DNA from 4 places in the Variovorax sp. GW821-FHT09D07 genome. Region 1 is predicted to be linked to each of the others. Evidence: predicted binding sites of a transcription regulator. Region 1 holds the regulator's gene; each other region holds the start of a gene.
What was found. The regulator sigma-54, encoded in region 1, starts transcription at its own class of promoters, with help from an activator protein. The targets are predictions, from matches to a motif close to TGGCANGNAANCTGCTTT.

Region 1 (4,609 bases):
TCAGCAACCCGAAGACGGCGGTGGTGTACGCGAGCATCTTCGCGGCCTTCCTGCCGCGCGAGGTGCCGCTGGTGCTGGCGCTCGCCGTGCCGGCCGTGATCTTCTGCATCGAGACGGGCTGGTACGCGATCGTCGCGCTGGCACTGTCCTCGGCCGCGCCGCGCGCGGCCTACCTGCGCTACAAGACCTGGATCGACCGCGCCGCCGGCGGCGTGATGGGCCTGCTGGGCCTGCGGCTGGTGTGGTCGGCCGTGCGCGGCACCTAGCCAACCAAGCCGCTACAGCAGGCTCTCGGGCGTGAGCGGCGCCAGCAGTTCGAGCATGGTGCGGTCCCAGAAGCCCGAGTCGGGCTCTTCGTGCAGCACGGTGGTCTTGCCGCCTTCCTCGCTGACCCACTCGATGCGCCGCGAGCCGGTGGCGCCCGCATCGGCGCCTTCGGCAAAGCGCAGCCGGTAGGCGCCCTGCTGCTTGAGCACGTCGAGCAGCTTCAGGGTCTGCTGCGCCATCTCGGGGCTGCGGATGAACAGGCCGATCTCGGTGTTGTGGATTTCGGAGCGCGGATCGAAATTCATCGAGCCGACGAACAGGATGCGCTGGTCGATCACCGCCGACTTGGCGTGCAGCCGGCCCACCGACGTGCCGAACAGGCCGAGGCGCACGCTGCGCCGCGTGCGCGCGGAACTCAGCTCGTGCAGCTCGGCGCCCAGCGCCAGCATGTCGGCGCGGTAGCGGCGGTAGGCGGTGTGGACCAGCGGTTCGTCGGTGGCGGCGAGCGAGTTGGTGACCACGCTGATCTTCACGTTGCGCCCGCGGATCTCGCGCATCACCTCCAGCCCCGACGCGCCCGGGATCAGGTAGGGCGAGACCAGCATCACATCGCTCCGCGCGCGGCGCATCTGCTCGACCACGTTGTAGCGCACGCTGTCCACGTCGAGCAGCGGCACGCCGCCATACGACGCGGTCTTGCCGATCACGCGGTCGGGTGAATCGGCATAAGCCTCGGCGGTGGTCCAGATCAGGCCGAGCTTGCCGGCGTCGAGGTCGTCGGCCACGGGGCTGTAGCCGAGCAGGTCGTTGGGCGCAGGCCTGGGCGGCGGCGGCGTGGTGTCGGGGCCGGTGGCGGCGTCGAAACGGCGCTGCAGCTCTTCGCGCGGCAGGTCGGTGTGCACGACCGCGCCGATCGGGCGCACGTGCGGGCTGTTCCAGTACTGGTCGAACAGCACGCCCAGGCGCGGGATCAGCGCGCCCGTGACGAAGGTGTCGAGGTCGATGAAGTTCGGGCCGGTGGTGCGGCGGAAGTACTGGTTGCCGATGTTGCGCCCGCCCGCCACCGCCATCGCGCCGTCGGCGATGAAGAGCTTGTTGTGCATGCGGCGGTTGACGCGGCTGAAGTCGAACAGCGACGCGGTGAAGCGCTTGAGCAGGCTGCCGCGCCCGGCCGGGAACGGGTTGAACAGGCGCAGCTCCACGTTCGGCGTGGCGGCCAGGCCGAGCAGCAGCTCGTCTTCGCCCGAGGTGTACAGGTCGTCCATCAACAGGCGCACGCGCACGCCGCGCTGGGCCGCATCGCGCAGGGTGCGCAGCAGGTAGCGGCCGGTCTCGTCGTTCTCGATCTGGTAGTACTGCACGTCGAGCGTGCGCTGCGCGCGGCGCGCCAGCTGCAGCCGCGTGTCGAAGGCGAAATCGCCGCCGGGCATCAGGCGAAAGCCGCTGAGGTCGGGGTCGGGCTGCGAGGCCAGCGCGATCTTGCCGAGCGCGGTGTCGGCCGAGACGGCGATGGCCTTGGTGGGCGGGCGCGGTGCCTCGTCGGGCAAGGTGGCACAGCCGGCGAACAGCGATGCAGCCACGAGGGCGAAGACCCAATGCCCCCAGCGCGACAGCAGGCGACGGGTCATCGTGGGCTTTCTACAGGGCTTTGCGCAGGTTGGCCGGTGCGATGCGCAAGGCCTCGCGGTACTTGGCGACGGTGCGGCGCGCGCACTCGATGCCCTGCTCTTTCAGCATCTCGGAAATCTGGCTGTCGGACAGCGGCTTCTTGATGCTTTCCGAACTCACGAACTGCTTGATCAGCGCGCGCACCGCGGTGCTCGACGCGTTGCCGCCGGTCTCGGTGCCCAGCGCCGAGCCGAAGAAGTACTTGAGCTCGACCGTGCCGAAGGGCGTGGCCATGTACTTGGCGGTGGTCACGCGCGAGATGGTCGACTCGTGCAGGCCCAGCTCGTCGGCGATCTCGCGCAGCACCAGCGGGCGCATGGCCAGCTCGCCGTGCACGAAGTAGCTCTTCTGGCGCTCGACGATGGCGTTGCTCACGCGCAGGATGGTGTCGAAGCGCTGCTGGATGTTCTTGATGAACCAGCGCGCCTCCTGCAGCCGCTGCGACAGCGCCTGGCTGCCCTCGCCCTTGTGCGACTTGAGCGCCCCGGCGTAGATGTCGTGCACGCGCAGGCGCGGCATGACCTCGGGGTTCAGCATGACGCGGAACTTCACGTTCGTGCCGCGCCCGGTCTTGGTCACGATCACGTCGGGAATGACGATGTTGCGCTCGACGTCGACAAAGCGGCGCCCTGGCTTGGGTTCGAGCCGCGCAATGACTTGCAGCGCCGAGCGCACCAGCTCTTCGTTGGTGCGCGTGAGCGTGGCCAGGCGCTTGAAGTCGCGCCGCGCGAGCAGCTCCATCGGCTGCTTGCAGATCGCGATGGCGGTCTTGCGGATGAGCGCTTCGGCCTCGGTCTCGTCTTCGCTGGCGAGCGCCTTCAGCTGGATGCTCAGGCATTCGCCCAGGTCGCGCGCACCGACGCCGACCGGCTCCAGGCTCTGCAGCAGGCCCAGCGCCACCTGGAAGTGGTGCACGAGGTCGTCGAACTGGTCGTTGTCGTCGCCCGCCAGGCCCGAGGCCAGCGCGGGCAGCGAGTCTTCGAGGTAGCCGTCGTCGTTGAGCGACTCGATCAGGAAGCGCAGCGCGGCGCAGTCGTTTTCATTGAGCCGCAGGCTCAGCGCCTGGCGGTGCAGGAAGGACTGCAGCGACTCCTGGCTGCGCGCGAGCTCGGTGGCGTCGGCACGCTCGTCGTCGCCCAGGTTGTTCTGGCGTGCGGGTGCATCGCTGCCCCACTCGCTGTCGTCGGGCGCCATGTCGACGGTGCCGTCGCCTTCCCAGTCGGGCTCGCGCTCGGCGATCTCGGCGGCGGGGCCGTCGGTGTCGGGGGTCGAGGAGGTGGTGTCGCTGGACGTGGAGGACGTGCTGGCGGCGGACGGCGTGAACTCGGCCTCGCCCTCGCCCGCGTCGTCGCGCGGCACCGGCGCATCGGCCGTGTCCAGCCCGAATTCCTCGCGCGCCGCTTCTTCCGCGGTGCGTTCGAGGAACGGGTTCTCGTCCAGCATCTGCTCGACCTCCTGGCTCAACTCGAGCGTGGAGAGCTGGAGCAGGCGAATGGACTGCTGCAGCTGTGGCGTCAGCGCCAGATGCTGCGAGACGCGAAGGGACAGCCCTTGCTTCATGGAGACCCGACCCTCCCTTACATGCGGAAGTGCTCGCCCAGGTACACCCTGCGTACCTCGGCGTTGTCGACGATCTCCGAGGGTGTGCCTTGTGCCAGCACGTGCCCGTCGCTGATGATGAACGCGTGATCGCAGATGCCCAGCGTCTCACGCACGTTGTGGTCGGTGATGAGCACGCCGATGCCGCGCTCTTTCAGGAAACTGATGATCCGCTGGATCTCGATCACCGCGATCGGGTCGATGCCGGCGAAGGGCTCGTCCAGCAGGATGAAGCGCGGCTGCGTGGCCAGTGCGCGTGCAATTTCAACGCGGCGGCGCTCGCCGCCCGACAGCGCGAGCGCGGGCGAATCGCGCAGGTGGTCCACGCGCAGGTCGGCCAGCAGGTCGGCCAGTCGCTCTTCGGTGTGCTGCTTGGTCAGCGGCATCATGCGGCCGTTGGCGTCGGGCTCGCGCTGCAGCTCGAGCACGGCACGCACGTTTTCCTCGACCGTGAGCTTGCGGAAGATCGAGGCTTCCTGCGGCAGGTAGCTCAGGCCCATGCGCGCGCGGCGGTGAATGGGCATGTGGGCGATGGGCTCGCCGTCGATGGTGATCTCGCCGGCGTCGGCGCGCACCAGCCCGACGATCATGTAGAACGAGGTGGTCTTGCCCGCGCCGTTGGGGCCGAGCAGTCCGACGACCTCGCCCTTTTGCACATCGAGCGAGACGTCTTTCACGACCGTGCGGCTGCCGTAGCTCTTCTTGAGGCCGCGCGCCACGAGGCGGCTGCCCGGAATGCCGTCGGCGGCCTGGGTTCCTGCGGTTTCGATCACTTGCGCCCTTCCCCTTCGGTGCCGCCCAGCGTGGTGCTCGGGCGCAGCCCGGCGCCGGGCGCGGGGGTGGGTGCCGGGGCCGCGGGCTTCTTGCCGCCGGCTGCCGGTGCGGAGCCGGGGGCCGCCGGGGCCGCGGCGGCCTTCGGCGTGAGGATGGCCTTGACGCGGCCACCGCCGCCCGCCGAGACGCCGGCGTTCGGCGGCACGAGGGAACCGTTGACGGTGTAGGTGTCGTTGCTCTGGTCGTAGACGATCAGGGCGCCGCTGCTCTCGTCGTTGGCCGTGGCGCCGATCAGCCGGCG
Region 2 (4,609 bases), on a different contig from region 1:
GGTACGTCATTGCCCAGCACCTTCTTGACGGCCGACCTGTCAGCGCCCAGCTTGACGAACTTGCCCAGGTCGTCCGCATATCCTTCCTCGTAGAAAGAAAAGGTGTCACGGAGGAATTGGCTGTCCAGCACCCACGAACCTGCCAGCTTGGTCGTGCGGACCCCATAGATCTTGCCTTCGCTGTGCTCAAAGCCATTGCGCGTCGGCCATAGCAGTGCAAGGCCGAGCAACGCGATCACCCAAAGCAGCATCCCATGGCCCGGGGACGCTCGCTGGTGGACCTGCACGCACAGTCCCCCCCATAGCAACAGGACAAACAGTCCCGCAATGCCGGCCATGATCCAGGTCACGTTCGTGTGCGGGATGTAGCTCAGCAAATCCAACACATCGGCATAGCTGGACGATAGATTGATTTGGGCGAATATGAACAGGAAATCTGCCGACCAAAGCAGCGCTAATCCAAGTGCGAAAAGCCAAGGCCGGCCACGAGTCAACGCGACCAGCACCAGAAATTCCGCCCAGAACCACGGCCTGTAGAGCTGGAGCCATTGCGCAGCCACCACGCCTGGCAGCATAGGCAGGAGCAGTGCAAGCAGTTGCATCAAGCCGACTGCCTTCACGATGAAAAATGGGCGTCGTTGCATCCTCAATGGAAGCCTTTGAGAAAAGCCCGTTCGATAAATTCGGAAGCACGCAATGGCTGCCCGACGTCACCAGCGCCCAGCCACACAATGAAGTTCCCGGCGTCATCGGACAAGAAAAGAGCCGACATGCCGTACAGATAGCCTCGCTGTAGCCAGACCTGATGGTCACCGACACGGCGCCGCTCAAGAAATCCATCTTGGCAACTCTCGGGCACGGTTTCGTTGCAGGGGATGCTGGAGTCATGCATGCCGCGCGAACGGTCCAGCAGTGGGCGATTGTCAGCAATGAAGCGCGCCAGTCCTTCTGCACTGCCTGTCATGCCCATCGGAGCACGAAGCGCTTGCCAGTCGAAATGCTCGACAAACTCTGGCCCGTGCAACTCGTTGTGCATGAAGTTGTATGCGAGCGGCGAGTCCGCTTGGTCCATGTAGCCGATGCCGTATTGCGACAAGCGCATGTCCTGCTCGAGCGCGCTCCATAAGCTGCGGCCCGCGTGCCGTTCATAAGCGACTGCAGCCAAACAGTAGCCCAAGTTCGAATAGGCATGGCGAGAGCCCGGCGTGAATTGAAGCTGCGCCTGTGCCAGCTCTTGCACCTGGCCGGGACACCAAGGCTTCTTGTCGTTGATGACCATCGGGTCCTCGGCGCGCATGCGGTCGAAGCCGGCGGAATGATTCAGGAGATGGCGGACCTGTATCTGCGCAATGTGCGGGTCTCGAAAAGGAGGACCCAGGTCCAGCACGGCTGCCAGCGGCTGGTTCAGCCAATCTGCTTGACCATGGACCACGCCAAAGAAGGTGACGATCTTTGACAAGCTGGCCAAGCGAAAGCTGGAGCCAGTTGCCACGCGTTGGCTGATAAGGGGATAGCGCTCCCAACCGTTGACACATCCTGATCGACTACCAGCCTTGTCCACGAACACGAGTTGATTTGCCGGAGAGTCAAGCCGGGTGGGCAACTGGCGGGCCAACTCTTGAAGCCAACTGGGAGTATGGGCATCGCATCGAGTCGAAAGTGCGGACAAATGCCCTGTGATTGGATAAGCCCAGCGTCTGACCATGTTGCGATCTGTCTCCCATGCGAACCAGGGGAGAAAGATCGCACTGATGAGCACGACGTAAAGACAGATGCGAGTCTTTTTACGCATGACGTGAAAAGAGCGCCCTAAAGGGCGCTCTTTCATTTGCTAGATCGAAAGCGAGGTAGTGTTACGGAGTAGTGCCGCTGCCGCCACCGGTGCCGCCGCCGCTGGTAGCAGCCGTGCTGGACGAGCAGCCAGCGGGGCGGTACTTCGACTCAACGGTGGTCGAGCAAGACCACGTGCCCGAAGCAGAGAGGCGCGTCCAGGTCAGCGTCTTCCCGGTGATTGCCGCAGCTGCATTGCCGCCAAAAGTGGCCACGAGTGCACCGTTGTTCGTGGCAGTGCCAAGGTCGGCGGTAAGGCCCGTGCTAATCGTGACTGCGGCGCCCAGCAGATTGCTCGCGGTCGAGCCTAGATTGCACTGGACATTGGTAGGTGTTGCGGTCGAGAGAACAGGCGTGAGCTTGCCATCAAGAATGCAAGCCTCTGCCGCAGTGCGCAGCGAGGCGACTTCAGACATGACGCGCGCAACTTGCGATTTGGCAACGTACGTCTGGTACTGCGGAATGGCAATGGCAGCCAAGATACCAATGATCGCCACAACGATCATCAGTTCGATCAGGGTGAAACCCTTTTGCACATTGCGTGCGATAGAACGACGGTTCATTCATTAACTCCAGGTTGGTTTGTAGAGCCCGGGAACCAGCCCGGAGCGAGGAACCTTCCGCAGCATCCGTGCCACCCGGTTTCCCCACTCTGCAACCCTCGATCGGGCCGTCTTTGGTCACAAGATGGTTACATGATGTGACACAACTCGCACTCAGATGCCAATTGTGTCGACAAATTTGTCATGCCCGACCGTTTCCGGTCAGAAGGTCAGCACCCCATCCGCCTTGAGCCAGCGGATGTCCCGCTGCGCCAAGCCCGCCACCTCCCGCCCCGCCAGCATCTCGATCTGGCTCATGATTTCTTCGGTCTCCGCCGGCTTGGTGTGGGTGATGTAGATCGGGTACTGCTTGCCCGGATCGATCTGCGCCAGCTCGTGCGCCAGGGCCACCGGCGACAGGTGCAGGCTGCGTTCGGCCAAAGCCTCCTCGCGGGAGCTGAAGGCCGTTTCGATGACCAGCATCGCCACGTCGATCGCGTTGATGCGCTCCCAGAACGGCGGGTTGCGTTCGGTGTCGCCGCTGAAGACCCAGTGGGCGCCGCCTTCCGCCCGGCGGATGGCGAAGCCGCAGGCCGGCACGGTGTGGACCGCCGGCAGCACCTCGATCAGCTTGGGAGCGTCGCTGCCCAGTTCGAGGCGTTGCCCGACCGTGATCTCGTGGAAGCTCACGAAGGGCGATTCGGGGCTGGGAATGCGTTCGAAATTCGGCCAGATGACGTTGTTGAACACATGCGCCCGCAGTGCGTCGATGGTGGCCGCCAGGGCATGCACGCGCAAGGGCCGGGTGCGGCGGCTGCCGACGGCGTCGAGCATCAGGGGCAGGGCGGCGATGTGGTCGAGGTGCGAGTGGGTGAGCACCACGTCGTCGATGGCGGCCATCTCGTCGAGGGTGAGGTCGCCGACGCCCGTGCCGGCGTCCACGAGCAGGTCCGCATCGACCAGGAACGAGGTGGTGCGGCAGTCCTTGGCGATGGCGCCCGAGCAACCCAGCACGCGAACCTGCATTGTGGAAGACCCCTTGTATGCGTCTGTCGTCATTTGGTGTCGAACCGGGTGGCGCCGTCCCAGTCCGGGTCCTGCGGGCGAAGCGCCATCGAGGCTAAACGCTGGGCGTAGAGCTGGTAAAGGACTTTTTTCGCATCCGCGGCGAGCAGGGGAGCCAGCAAGTTCCGGCCCAGCGCCCAATCCTGGCGGCGGTAGGCGGCGAGCACCTGGCTCCAGCGGTCGAGTTGCTGCCGTGTGTCCTGCGCCTCGGCCGCAGCTTCCGGCACGAGCGGGGTGTAGATGGCGACGGCCTGGGCCTTGCCCTTGACGCGCACGCTGTCGAGTTCCTGCCAGACGAAGCCGGGCGCCGCCTCGCGGGTGGTGCCGCTGGCCACGATCTCGACCCCGTAGTGTCCGCTCAGGCCCTCCAGCCGGGACGCGAGATTGACCGCGTCGCCGACCACGGTATAGCTGCGGCGCGCGGTCGAGCCCATGTCGCCGACGCTCATGAGGCCGCTGTTCAGGCCGATGCCCGCGCTGATTTCGGGGCGGCCGTTGGCGCGGTGCTGGCGGTTGATGTCATGCACGGCGGCCGCCATGTCGATCGCCGCCTGAACGGCGAGCGCGGCATGGCCGGGCGTGTCGATGGGTGCGCCCCAGAAGGCCATGACGCAGTCGCCCATGTATTTGTCGACGGTGCCGCGGTGTGCGCTGATCACCTCGGTGAGCCGGCTGAAGACGGTGTTCAGGAAGGCCTGCAGCTCGGCCGGCGCCATCTGCTCGGACAGCCGGGTGAAGTCGCGCATGTCGCAGAACATCACGGTCATTTCCTTGCTCTCGGCGCGCATGCTGTAGCGGCCGGGGCGCACGAGCATTTCGTCGACCAGCTGCGGCGGCACGTAGGTGCCGAAGAGCCGCACCAGCCCGCGCCGCGCGCGCGATTCGACGAAGTAGCCCCAGCTCATGTTGAGCGCGAAGGCCAGCGCCACCATGACGAGCGCCGACGCCAGCGGAAGCACGAGGCTGTGGCCGACGTAGAGCCAGGTGTTGAGGCCGACCAGCGCGGCGACCACGCCCGCGCCGAGCAGCACGGCGCGCGATGCGGACAGCAGCGACAGCCCGAACGCGAGCAGCAACCCCGCCGCCAGCACGGTCAGCACTTCATAACCCGGCGCGTAGTCGGGCACGGCCAGCAGGCGCCGGTCGAGCAAGCCCGAGACGATGTTGGCGTG
Region 3 (4,609 bases), on a different contig from region 1:
CAACCTCGAGCCGCTGATCGTCGGCCTGAAGGCCAAGGGCTTCTGCTTTCGCACCCTGCGCCAGCATCCGGACTACCGCGCCTGGATCGCCTCCCATCCTTGATTCCTGAGTTTTCGCCGTGATCGACTGGTTGACCGACGTTTTTTCCGCCATGCAGGGCTGGCTCTTCGAGACCGCCGTGCAGCCGCTGGTGTACGCCATCGGCCTGGGCGGCTGGGCCGAGGACGCCTTCGACGCCACCGGCTGGCTGCTGGTCGGCGTGATCCAGATCCTCGTGCTGCTGGCCGTCATCGGCCCGCTGCAGCGCTGGCGCGCGGTCGAGCCCATGACCGACCGCCGCGCCATCCGCACCGACGTGCTCTACACGCTGATCCACCGGCTGGGCCTGTTCCGGCTGGCGCTGTTCTTCACGCTGCAGCCCCTGTTCGACGACCTGCTCGGCAGCCTGCGCATGGCGGGGTGGGGCACCTTCCACCTGGACGAGGCCTGGCCCGGCGTGACCGACGTGCCGTGGGTGGCTTTTGCCATCTACCTCGTGGTGCTCGACTTCGTCGGCTACTGGATCCACCGCGGCCAGCACCAGTTCAACTGGTGGTGGAGCCTGCATTCGCTGCACCACTCGCAACGCCAGATGACGATGTGGAGCGACGACCGCAACCACCTGCTGGACGATGTCATCCACGACACGCTCATCGTCATCGTGGCGCAGCTGATCGGCGTGGCGCCGGGCCAGTTCATCGCCGTCGTGGCCTTCACCCAGCTCAGCGAGAGCCTGCAGCACGCCAACCTGCGGCTGAGCTTCGGGGCCATCGGCGAGCGGCTGTGGGTCAGCCCGCGCTTTCACCGGCTGCACCACAGCATCGGGCTGGGCCACGAGTCGCACGGCCGGAGCACGCTCGGCGGCCACAACTTCGGCGTGCTGCTGCCCTGGTGGGACATGCTCTTTCGCACCGCCAACTTCGAGAACCGCTACGACCCGACCGGCATCCGCGACCAGGTCGAGCCCGGCGCCGACGGTCGGCCGCGCGACTACGGCCAGGGCTTCTGGTCGCAGCAGTGGCTGGGGCTGAAGCGGCTGTTCGGCCGCGCCTGATCCACCCGCAGGCCCGGCGGCTGGCGGGCCGGGGCCTTGCGCTATCCTCGAACCTCATGCGCCTGCTCCTCGACTCCTTCTGGCGCGCGGTGGCCTATTGCATGCTCCCGCGCGTGATCGTGCTGTCGCTCCTGCCATTGGCGCTCATGGTGCTGCTGGCCGCAGGGCTCGGCTACTTCTACTGGGACGCGGCTGTCGCCTGGACGCGCGAGGCCCTCGACGCCTGGCCGCTGCTGTCCAGCTTCTGGGCCTGGATCGGGCGCCTGTTCTCCAGTGACGTCACGGCCGCGCTGGCGCCGCTGGTGGTGGTGTTCGGCGTCACGCCGCTGATCGTCGTGCTGTCGCTGCTCATCGTGGCCGGCTTCATGGCGCCGGCGCTCACCAAGCTCGTGGCCGAACGGCGCTTTCCCACGCTGGAGCAGAAGAAGGGCGCCTCCTTCTTCGGCAGCGTGCTGCGCTCGCTCGGCGCCACCGTGCTGGCGCTGATCGCGCTGGTGGTGTCGATGCCGCTGTGGCTCATTCCGCCGCTGGTGCTGATCCTGCCGCCGCTGATCTGGGGCTGGCTCACCTACCGCGTGATGAGCTTCGACGCGCTGGCCGAGCACGCCAGCCCCGAAGAGCGCGCCGCGCTGCTGCGCGCCCACCGCCTGCCGCTGCTGTGCATCGGCGTGCTGTGCGGATACCTGGGCGCTGCGCCGAGCATCGTCTGGGCCTCGGGCCTGCTGTTCGCCGCCGCCTTCTTCGTGCTGGTGCCGATCGCCATCTGGATCTACACGCTGGTCTTCGCTTTCTCCGCGCTCTGGTTCGCGCACTACTGCCTCGACGCCCTGACCCAGCTGCGCGCCCAGCGCGCGGCGCAGCAGCCCGCGGCCGGCAGCGGCGACGCGCAGCAGACGCTCGAGGCGGCCGAAGCCACCGAGGCCAACAAGGCCGCTCTTTCTCAATGGAGTTCTCCATGACACGCGCATTCGGTCTCATCGTCGTCGGCGACGAGATCCTTTCCGGCAAGCGGGCCGACAAGCACATGGCCAAGGTCATCGAGCTGCTGGCCGCGCGCGGCCTCCAGCTGGGCTGGGCCGAGTACGTGGGCGACGAGCCCACGCGGATCACCGCGGCCCTGATGCGCGCCTTCGCCTCGGGCGACATCGTGTTCTCGACCGGCGGCATCGGCGCCACGCCCGACGACCACACCCGCCAGTGCGCCGCCCAGGCCCTGCGCGTGCCGCTGGCGCTGCACCCCGAGGCCGAGGCGCTGATCCGCGAGCGGATGCAGGACACGGCCCTGGAGCAGGGCGTGCCCTACGAACCCGACCGGCCCGACAACATCCACCGCCTGAACATGGGCGTGTTTCCGCAGGGCGCGTCGATCATCCGCAACCCGTACAACAAGATCCCGGGCTTCAGCGTCGAGCACGTGCATTTCGTGCCGGGCTTTCCGGTCATGGCCTGGCCGATGATCGAGTCGGTGCTCGACAGCCGCTATGCCGATCTGTTCACCCGCAACGCCATCGCCGAGAAGTCCGTGATCGTTTTCGGTGCGATGGAAGCCACCCTCACGCCGCTGATGCAGGCCATCGAGCAGGCCCACGCCGGCATCAAGGTGTTCAGCCTGCCCAGCGTGGATCACCCCCAGTACGGGCGCCACATCGAGCTGGGCGTCAAGGGCGACCCCGCGAAGCTCGATGCCGCCTATGGCCAGCTCATCGAAGGCCTGCACACTTTCGATGCGAAGCTCGGCCCCGAATTGGTGCGTTAATCTGCATTGCACCAATTTGGTGATTTTTTCCTTTTCCGGCAGCCCCTGGGCCGTCACCCGGGCCTCATCCGGCGGGGTGACAATGGCACAGAAACTGCATCCTCCCGTCCCTGTATTCCTAACCACCATCCAACTCAGGAGAAACTGATGGCAAAGACCGTCGCCGATGTACTCAAGCTCGTCAAGGAAAACGAGGTCAAGTTCGTCGACTTGCGCTTCACCGACACCCGCGGCAAAGAGCAGCACGTGACCGTGCCCGTGTCGCACTTCGATGAAGACAAATTCACCTCGGGCCACGCGTTCGACGGTTCGTCCATCGCCGGTTGGAAGGGCATCGAAGCCTCGGACATGCAGCTCATGCCCGACCCGAACACCGCCAACATCGACCCCTTCTTCGAAGAAACGACGCTGATCCTGACCTGCGACGTGATCGACCCGGCCGACGGCAAGGCCTACGAGCGCGACCCGCGTTCGCTCGCCAAGCGCGCCGAGGCGTACATGAAGGCTTCCGGCCTGGGCGACACCGCCTACTTCGGACCGGAACCCGAATTCTTCGTGTTCGACGGCGTGCGCTGGAAGAACGACATGTCGGGCTGCTTCGTGAAGATCGAGTCCGAAGAAGCCTCGTGGAACACCGACAAGGAGTTCGAGCACGGCAACAGCGGCCACCGTCCCGCAGTCAAGGGCGGCTACTTCCCGGTGCCCCCGGTCGACAGCTTCCAGGACATGCGCTCGGAAATGAGCCTGGTGCTCGAATCGCTGGGCATCCCGGTCGAAGTGCATCACCATGAAGTGGCCAACGCCGGCCAGCTCGAAATCGGCACCCGCTTCAGCACGCTGGTGCAGCGCGCGGACTGGGTCCAGCTGCAGAAGTACGTGATCCACAACGTGGCCCACGCCTATGGCAAGACCGCCACCTTCATGCCCAAGCCCATCGTCGGCGACAACGGCTCGGGCATGCACGTGCACCAGTCGGTCTGGAAGGACGGCAAGAACCTGTTCGCCGGCGACGGCTACGCGGGCCTCTCGGACTTCGCGCTGCACTACATCGGCGGCATCATCAAGCACGCCCGTGCCCTGAACGCCATCACGAACCCCGGCACCAACAGCTACAAGCGCCTGGTGCCCGGCTTCGAAGCCCCGGTGAAGCTGGCCTACTCGGCCAAGAACCGTTCGGCCTCGATCCGCATCCCGTTCGTGGCCAACCCGAAGGGCCGCCGCGTCGAAGCGCGCTTCCCCGATCCGCTGATGAATCCGTACCTGGGCTTTGCCGCGCTGCTGATGGCCGGCCTGGACGGCGTGGAAAACAAGATCCATCCGGGCGAAGCCGCCAGCAAGGACCTGTACCACCTGCCGCCGGAAGAAGACGCGCTGATCCCGACCGTCTGCCACAGCCTGGACCAGGCCCTGGAGCACCTGGACAAGGACCGTGCGTTCCTGACCAAGGGCGGCGTGTTCACCGACTCGTACATCGACGCGTACATCGACCTCAAGATGCAAGAAGTCACGCGCTTCCGCATGGCGACGCACCCGGTCGAATTCGACATGTACTACTCGCTGTAAGCGGCTCGCCCCCAGGCTGCGCGCACTTCGTGTCGCTTCGCCAACCCCCTACCGGGGGCAACACCTGCGGCCCGGCAAAGCCGGTTCCGCGGTGTTTCGCGAAGGGCGCGAGCCTGATGAGTAAGACAAAAGGACGGCCCCGGCCGTCCTTTTTCCTTGGTGCGGAACACCCTGTCGTGAGCGGGCCCGAATTGCA
Region 4 (4,609 bases), on a different contig from region 1:
GCGCCAGCAGCACCGTCCAGGCCAGCAGCGGCAGCGCCGGCAGCACCAGCAGCTGCCAGCCGCGCAGCCCGTTGAAGCGCCGCCGCACCCACTGGCCGGCCGCCGAGCGCCACAGCGGCAGCGTCAGCGCGACCAGCGCCGTGTAGAGGAACAGGTAGGGCAGGTACCAGAGGTGGTTCCAGGTGATACCGAACTCCGCCCCCGCGAACGCCCCCTTGGGCCAGGGCGCGCCCATCGACAGGTAGCGCAGCAGGAAGGTGCCGAAGCCCGGCGCCACCAGCCCGCGCGCCACGCCTTCGGCATAGGCCTGGTAGGGCACGACCACCGCCATGCCGAAGGCCAGCGGCAGCATCAGCCGCAGGCCCCGGCTGCGCAGCAGGCCCCAGGTGCCCTGGCCCCGGCTCAGGAAACCGAGCGACACGCCCGAGATCAGGAAGACCAGGTCCATGCGCCACAGGTTCAGCACCCGCATCGGCCACGGCAGCCACTCGGCCGCGTGCGGGCTCTTCAGGTGCCAGGGCCAGTCGGTCACGTAGTACATGCCCACGTGATAGAGGATGACGAGCAGGAAGGCGAGGGCGCGCAGGGCGTCGATGTCGTGGCGGCGCTGCGGCGCGAGGGCTGAAGCGGAATCGGAGGGCATGGCGGGCTCCTGGAACGAAGAAACGGCGGCCATCGTGGCCCCCGCGCCCGTCCCCGGGGCCATCGCCGGGACGGATCGGCCCGGATTTGTGACGAACGGTGGCCCTCAGGGACGAAATCCGGCCCCCGGTTCGCGAGAATCCCCGCATGAGCGAGCCGCACAAGAACCTGTACGAGCGCTATGAGCCGATCCGACGGTACGTCGAGGTCGGCTTCTGGATCGTGCTGATGACGGTGCATGCCGCGATCAGCACCGTGGTCGCGCTCATCGACGCCCGCAGCCGCGCCGTGCCGCGTGCGAGCTGGGAGGTCATTACCTGGGAGGTGTCGAGCCACATCGCGCTGCTGGCACTGGTGCCGGTGCTGGTGGCCGTGGAGCGTCGGCTGTCGCCGCTGGCGCGCGACCACTGGGTGCGCTTTCTTGCAGGGCACCTGGTGGCCAGCGTGCTCCTGAGCCTGGCGCACGTGGCGGCAATGTTCGGGCTGCGCGCCGCGGTGTACGCGGCCGCCGGCGAGCCCTACGACTTCGGCGGCGCCATGGGGCGATGGGGCTACGAGTACCTGAAGGACGTGCGCGTCTACGCCACGATGGTCTTCGGCGTGTGGGCCTACCGGCTCTTCATGCTGCGGCTGCAGGGCGAGGCGCGCGTGCTCGATCCGCCGGAAGAGGGCGTGGCGCCGGTGCCCGAGACTCCGGCGGAACCGGAGGGAGTCCAACCCTCGATGCAGGAGTTGCCCCCACCCGTTGCACCGCCGTCGGCCCGCCCCGAACGCTTCCTCGTGCGCAAGCTGCGCCGCGAATTCCTCATTGCCGCCACCGACATCGACTGGCTGCAGGCCGAGGGCAACTACGTCGGCCTGCACGTCAACGGCCACGACTACCTGCTGCGCGCCACGCTCACCGACTTCCTGACCCAGCTCGACCCCGCCACCTTCGTGCGCGTGCACCGCAGCCACGCCGTGAACCTGGGCCGCATCAAGGAGATCGAGCCGCTCGACGGCGGTGACGCCCGGCTGCACATGGACGACGGCACGACTGTGCCCTGCAGCCGGCGGTATCGCGACGCGCTGCGCGGCGGCGCCAGCTGAGCGTTTCGGCGCGTTCCGATCCGGTGCGCGCCCCGCGAAATCGGCCCACTCTTGGGTCGTTTCGCACCATCAAAGAGCTTTCAGGCACCATTTTTGCTTTCTTGCGCCGGCGCCCCGAGCCGTTCGGGTGCGACGCACCAAATCAAACCAAAAACCTGCAAGAAGCTCTCATGGACGCACTCAAACAGGGCGCAGATGCGCTGTTCATCCTTCTCGGCGCCATCATGGTCCTGGCCATGCATGCCGGCTTTGCCTTCCTGGAACTGGGCACCGTGCGCAAGAAGAACCAGGTCAATGCGCTGGTCAAGATCCTGGTCGACTTCTCGGTGTCGACCATCGTGTACTTCCTGGTGGGCTACGGCGTGGCCTACGGCACGCATTTCTTCGTCAGCGCCACCGAACTGTCGGCAAGAAGCGGCTACGAGCTGGTGAAGTTCTTCTTCCTGCTGACCTTCGCGGCGGCCATCCCGGCCATCATCTCGGGCGGCATCGCCGAGCGCGCCAAGTTCTGGCCGCAACTGATCGCCACCGCGGTGATCGTCGGTTTCGTCTACCCGCTGTACGAGGGCATCGCCTGGAACAAGGCCTTCGGCATCCAGGACTGGATCGCCTCGGTCACCGGCCACGAGTTCCATGACTTCGCCGGCTCGGTCGTCGTGCACGCCGTGGGCGGCTGGCTTGCGCTGCCGGCCGTGCTGCTGCTGGGCGCGCGCCGCAACCGCTACCGCGGCGACGGCTCGCTCAGCGCACACCCGCCGTCGAACATCCCCTTCCTGGCGCTCGGCGCGTGGGTGCTGTGCGTGGGCTGGTTCGGCTTCAACGTGATGAGCGCGCAGAGCATCGACAAGATTTCGGGCCTCGTCGCCGTCAACTCGCTGATGGCCATGGTCGGCGGCACGCTGGTGGCGCTGGCCATGGGCAAGAACGACCCCGGCTTTGTCTACAACGGCCCGCTCGCCGGCCTCGTGGCCGTGTGCGCCGGCTCCGACCTCATGCACCCGCTGGGCGCGCTCGTGGCGGGCGGCGTGGCCGGCGCCATCTTCGTCTTCATGTTCACCCGCACCCAGAACAAATGGAAGATCGACGACGTGCTCGGCGTGTGGCCGCTGCACGGCCTGTGCGGCACCTGGGGCGGCATCGCGGCCGGCATCTTCGGCACCCAGGCGCTGGGCGGCATCGGCGGCGTGAACCTGTGGGCGCAGCTGATCGGCACCTTGCTCGGCGTGGTCTGGGCGCTGATCGGCGGCGCCGTGGTGTACGGCGTGCTCAAGGCGACCATGGGGCTGCGGCTGTCACAGGAGGAGGAGTACGACGGGGCGGACCTGTCGATCCACCACATTTCGGCGACGCCGGAGCGGGAAGTGAATTGGTGAGGGCGATGCGGCTCAGGACATGAGCCGCAACGGGGGATTTGCGGCGCACGGCACGAATTTGCCAGCTGTAGCAAACTTGCCGGCGGCCTCCGATCCCACCTGTTCACCACCCCATGACCCAATCTCCCCCCGCCCTCGAAGTCCTCCCCCGCGACCTGTCCGCCTACCGCGAGGGCAACGTCGGCATCGACTACGTGCACCGTTTCGAATCCGGCAAGCCCGGCCCGCACGTGCTGATCAATGCCCTGACGCACGGCAACGAGATCTGCGGCATGACCGCCGCCACGCACCTGCTCGACACCGGCGTGCGCCCGAAGATCGGCACGCTCACCGTCAGCTTCGCCAACGTGGCGGCCTACGAGTCCTTCAACGAGGCGCTGCCCTTCGACAGCCGCCAGCTGGTGCACAACCTCAACCGCGTGTGGTCGCCCGAATGGCTCGACGGCGGCGAGGACAGCCCCGAGCTGCGCCGCGCCCGCGAACTGCGCCCGGTGGTGAGCGCGGCCGACCACATCCTCGACATCCATTCCACGAGCCAGCCCGTGATTCCGTTCTGGGTGTACCCGGCCTTCGACCGCAACGCCGAGGCCGCCATGGCCATCGGCCGCCCGTCGGTGCACCTGGTGATGCCCGACGGCCTGGGCTCGGGCACGCCGCTGATCCAGCACGGCCAGCATGGCCGGGCCGACGGCAAGGGCGTGGCGCTGGTGGCCGAGTGCGGCCAGCATTTCCTGCGCTCGGCTTCCGAACTGGCCACCGCCATCTCGCTCGACTTCCTGGCGCACTTCGGCCTCATCGACAAGGACCCGGCCGTGCCCGCGCCCGGCGAGCAGCGTCGTTTCGAGCTGCTGCAGACGCACGTCATCAAGTCGGAAGACTTCGCCTTCGTGCGCCCGCTGATCGGCTTCGAGACCTTCGCCAAGGGCGAGCTGATCGCCACCAACGGCCCGGACGAAATCCGCGCGCCGTGCGACGACTGCACGATCTTCATGCCCGCGCAGCGCACGATCGTCGGGCGCGAGGCGGTGTACCTGACCAGGCCGCTCTGAGGCCGGCGTTCTTCTCTTCAGCAGATCAGCAGGTGCCGCGGTTTGTCCGCGGTGCTGTAGTCGGCATGCCAGTAGTGCGGGTCGTCGCAGAGGCTGAAAGCGGCTTCCTTGCCGGCGTGCCGGGCCGTGAAGTGCCGTTGCAGCGTGACGTGCACCGAACCCTCGTCGGGCCAGTCGATGCCGACATCGACGACGCGGTTGCCCGCGGTAACCTCGGCCGCGACGATCCGCTGCAGGGCGGGGTGCAAGAGGGTGTTGAGGCGGGCGAGGGCTTCGCGGCGTTCGGTGGGGGCGAACGAGGAGGCGAGGCAGGCTTCGGTGAAGAAGGTCGGCGCTTTGTCACGCATGACGGCGTTCCGGCTGGGTGCCTCAACCCGCAACGAACAACGCCGGGTCCACCATCGTCCGGTTCAGCATCACCCCCCAATGCAGGTGCGGCCCGGTCACCCGTCCCGT

Region 2: AC07OX_RS13095 (pilin) is a predicted target of sigma-54. The motif match lies at 2,450-2,467, and genes of this name have one in related genera.
Region 3: glnA (type I glutamate--ammonia ligase) is a predicted target of sigma-54. The motif match lies at 2,934-2,951, and genes of this name have one in related genera.
Region 4: AC07OX_RS26250 (ammonium transporter) is a predicted target of sigma-54. The motif match lies at 1,814-1,831, and genes of this name have one in related genera.

The regions. Positions count from the first base shown of each region.
Region 1 covers NZ_JBWKOY010000012.1:65,447-70,055, reverse strand. Annotated here, with positions in the region: gene AC07OX_RS28930 (LysE family translocator) at 1-266, shown strand, start outside; gene AC07OX_RS28925 (phospholipase D family protein) at 279-1,895, opposite strand; gene rpoN (RNA polymerase factor sigma-54) at 1,906-3,495, opposite strand; gene lptB (LPS export ABC transporter ATP-binding protein) at 3,513-4,307, opposite strand; gene lptA (lipopolysaccharide transport periplasmic protein LptA) at 4,304-4,609, opposite strand, start outside.
Region 2 covers NZ_JBWKOY010000003.1:355,648-360,256, forward strand. Annotated here, with positions in the region: gene AC07OX_RS13085 (sulfatase-like hydrolase/transferase) at 1-644, opposite strand, end outside; gene AC07OX_RS13090 (serine hydrolase domain-containing protein) at 647-1,828, opposite strand; gene AC07OX_RS13095 (pilin) at 1,854-2,393, opposite strand; gene AC07OX_RS13100 (3',5'-cyclic-nucleotide phosphodiesterase) at 2,595-3,398, opposite strand; gene AC07OX_RS13105 (CHASE2 domain-containing protein) at 3,428-4,609, opposite strand, start outside.
Region 3 covers NZ_JBWKOY010000002.1:770,463-775,071, forward strand. Annotated here, with positions in the region: gene AC07OX_RS09840 (polysaccharide deacetylase family protein) at 1-103, shown strand, start outside; gene AC07OX_RS09845 (sterol desaturase family protein) at 120-1,094, shown strand; gene AC07OX_RS09850 (EI24 domain-containing protein) at 1,151-2,053, shown strand; gene AC07OX_RS09855 (competence/damage-inducible protein A) at 2,050-2,850, shown strand; gene glnA (type I glutamate--ammonia ligase) at 2,998-4,413, shown strand.
Region 4 covers NZ_JBWKOY010000009.1:132,438-137,046, reverse strand. Annotated here, with positions in the region: gene AC07OX_RS26260 (acyltransferase family protein) at 1-643, opposite strand, end outside; gene AC07OX_RS26255 (LytTR family DNA-binding domain-containing protein) at 790-1,731, shown strand; gene AC07OX_RS26250 (ammonium transporter) at 1,902-3,104, shown strand; gene AC07OX_RS26245 (M14 family metallopeptidase) at 3,218-4,153, shown strand; gene AC07OX_RS26240 (hypothetical protein) at 4,171-4,500, opposite strand; gene AC07OX_RS26235 (peptidoglycan DD-metalloendopeptidase family protein) at 4,523-4,609, opposite strand, start outside.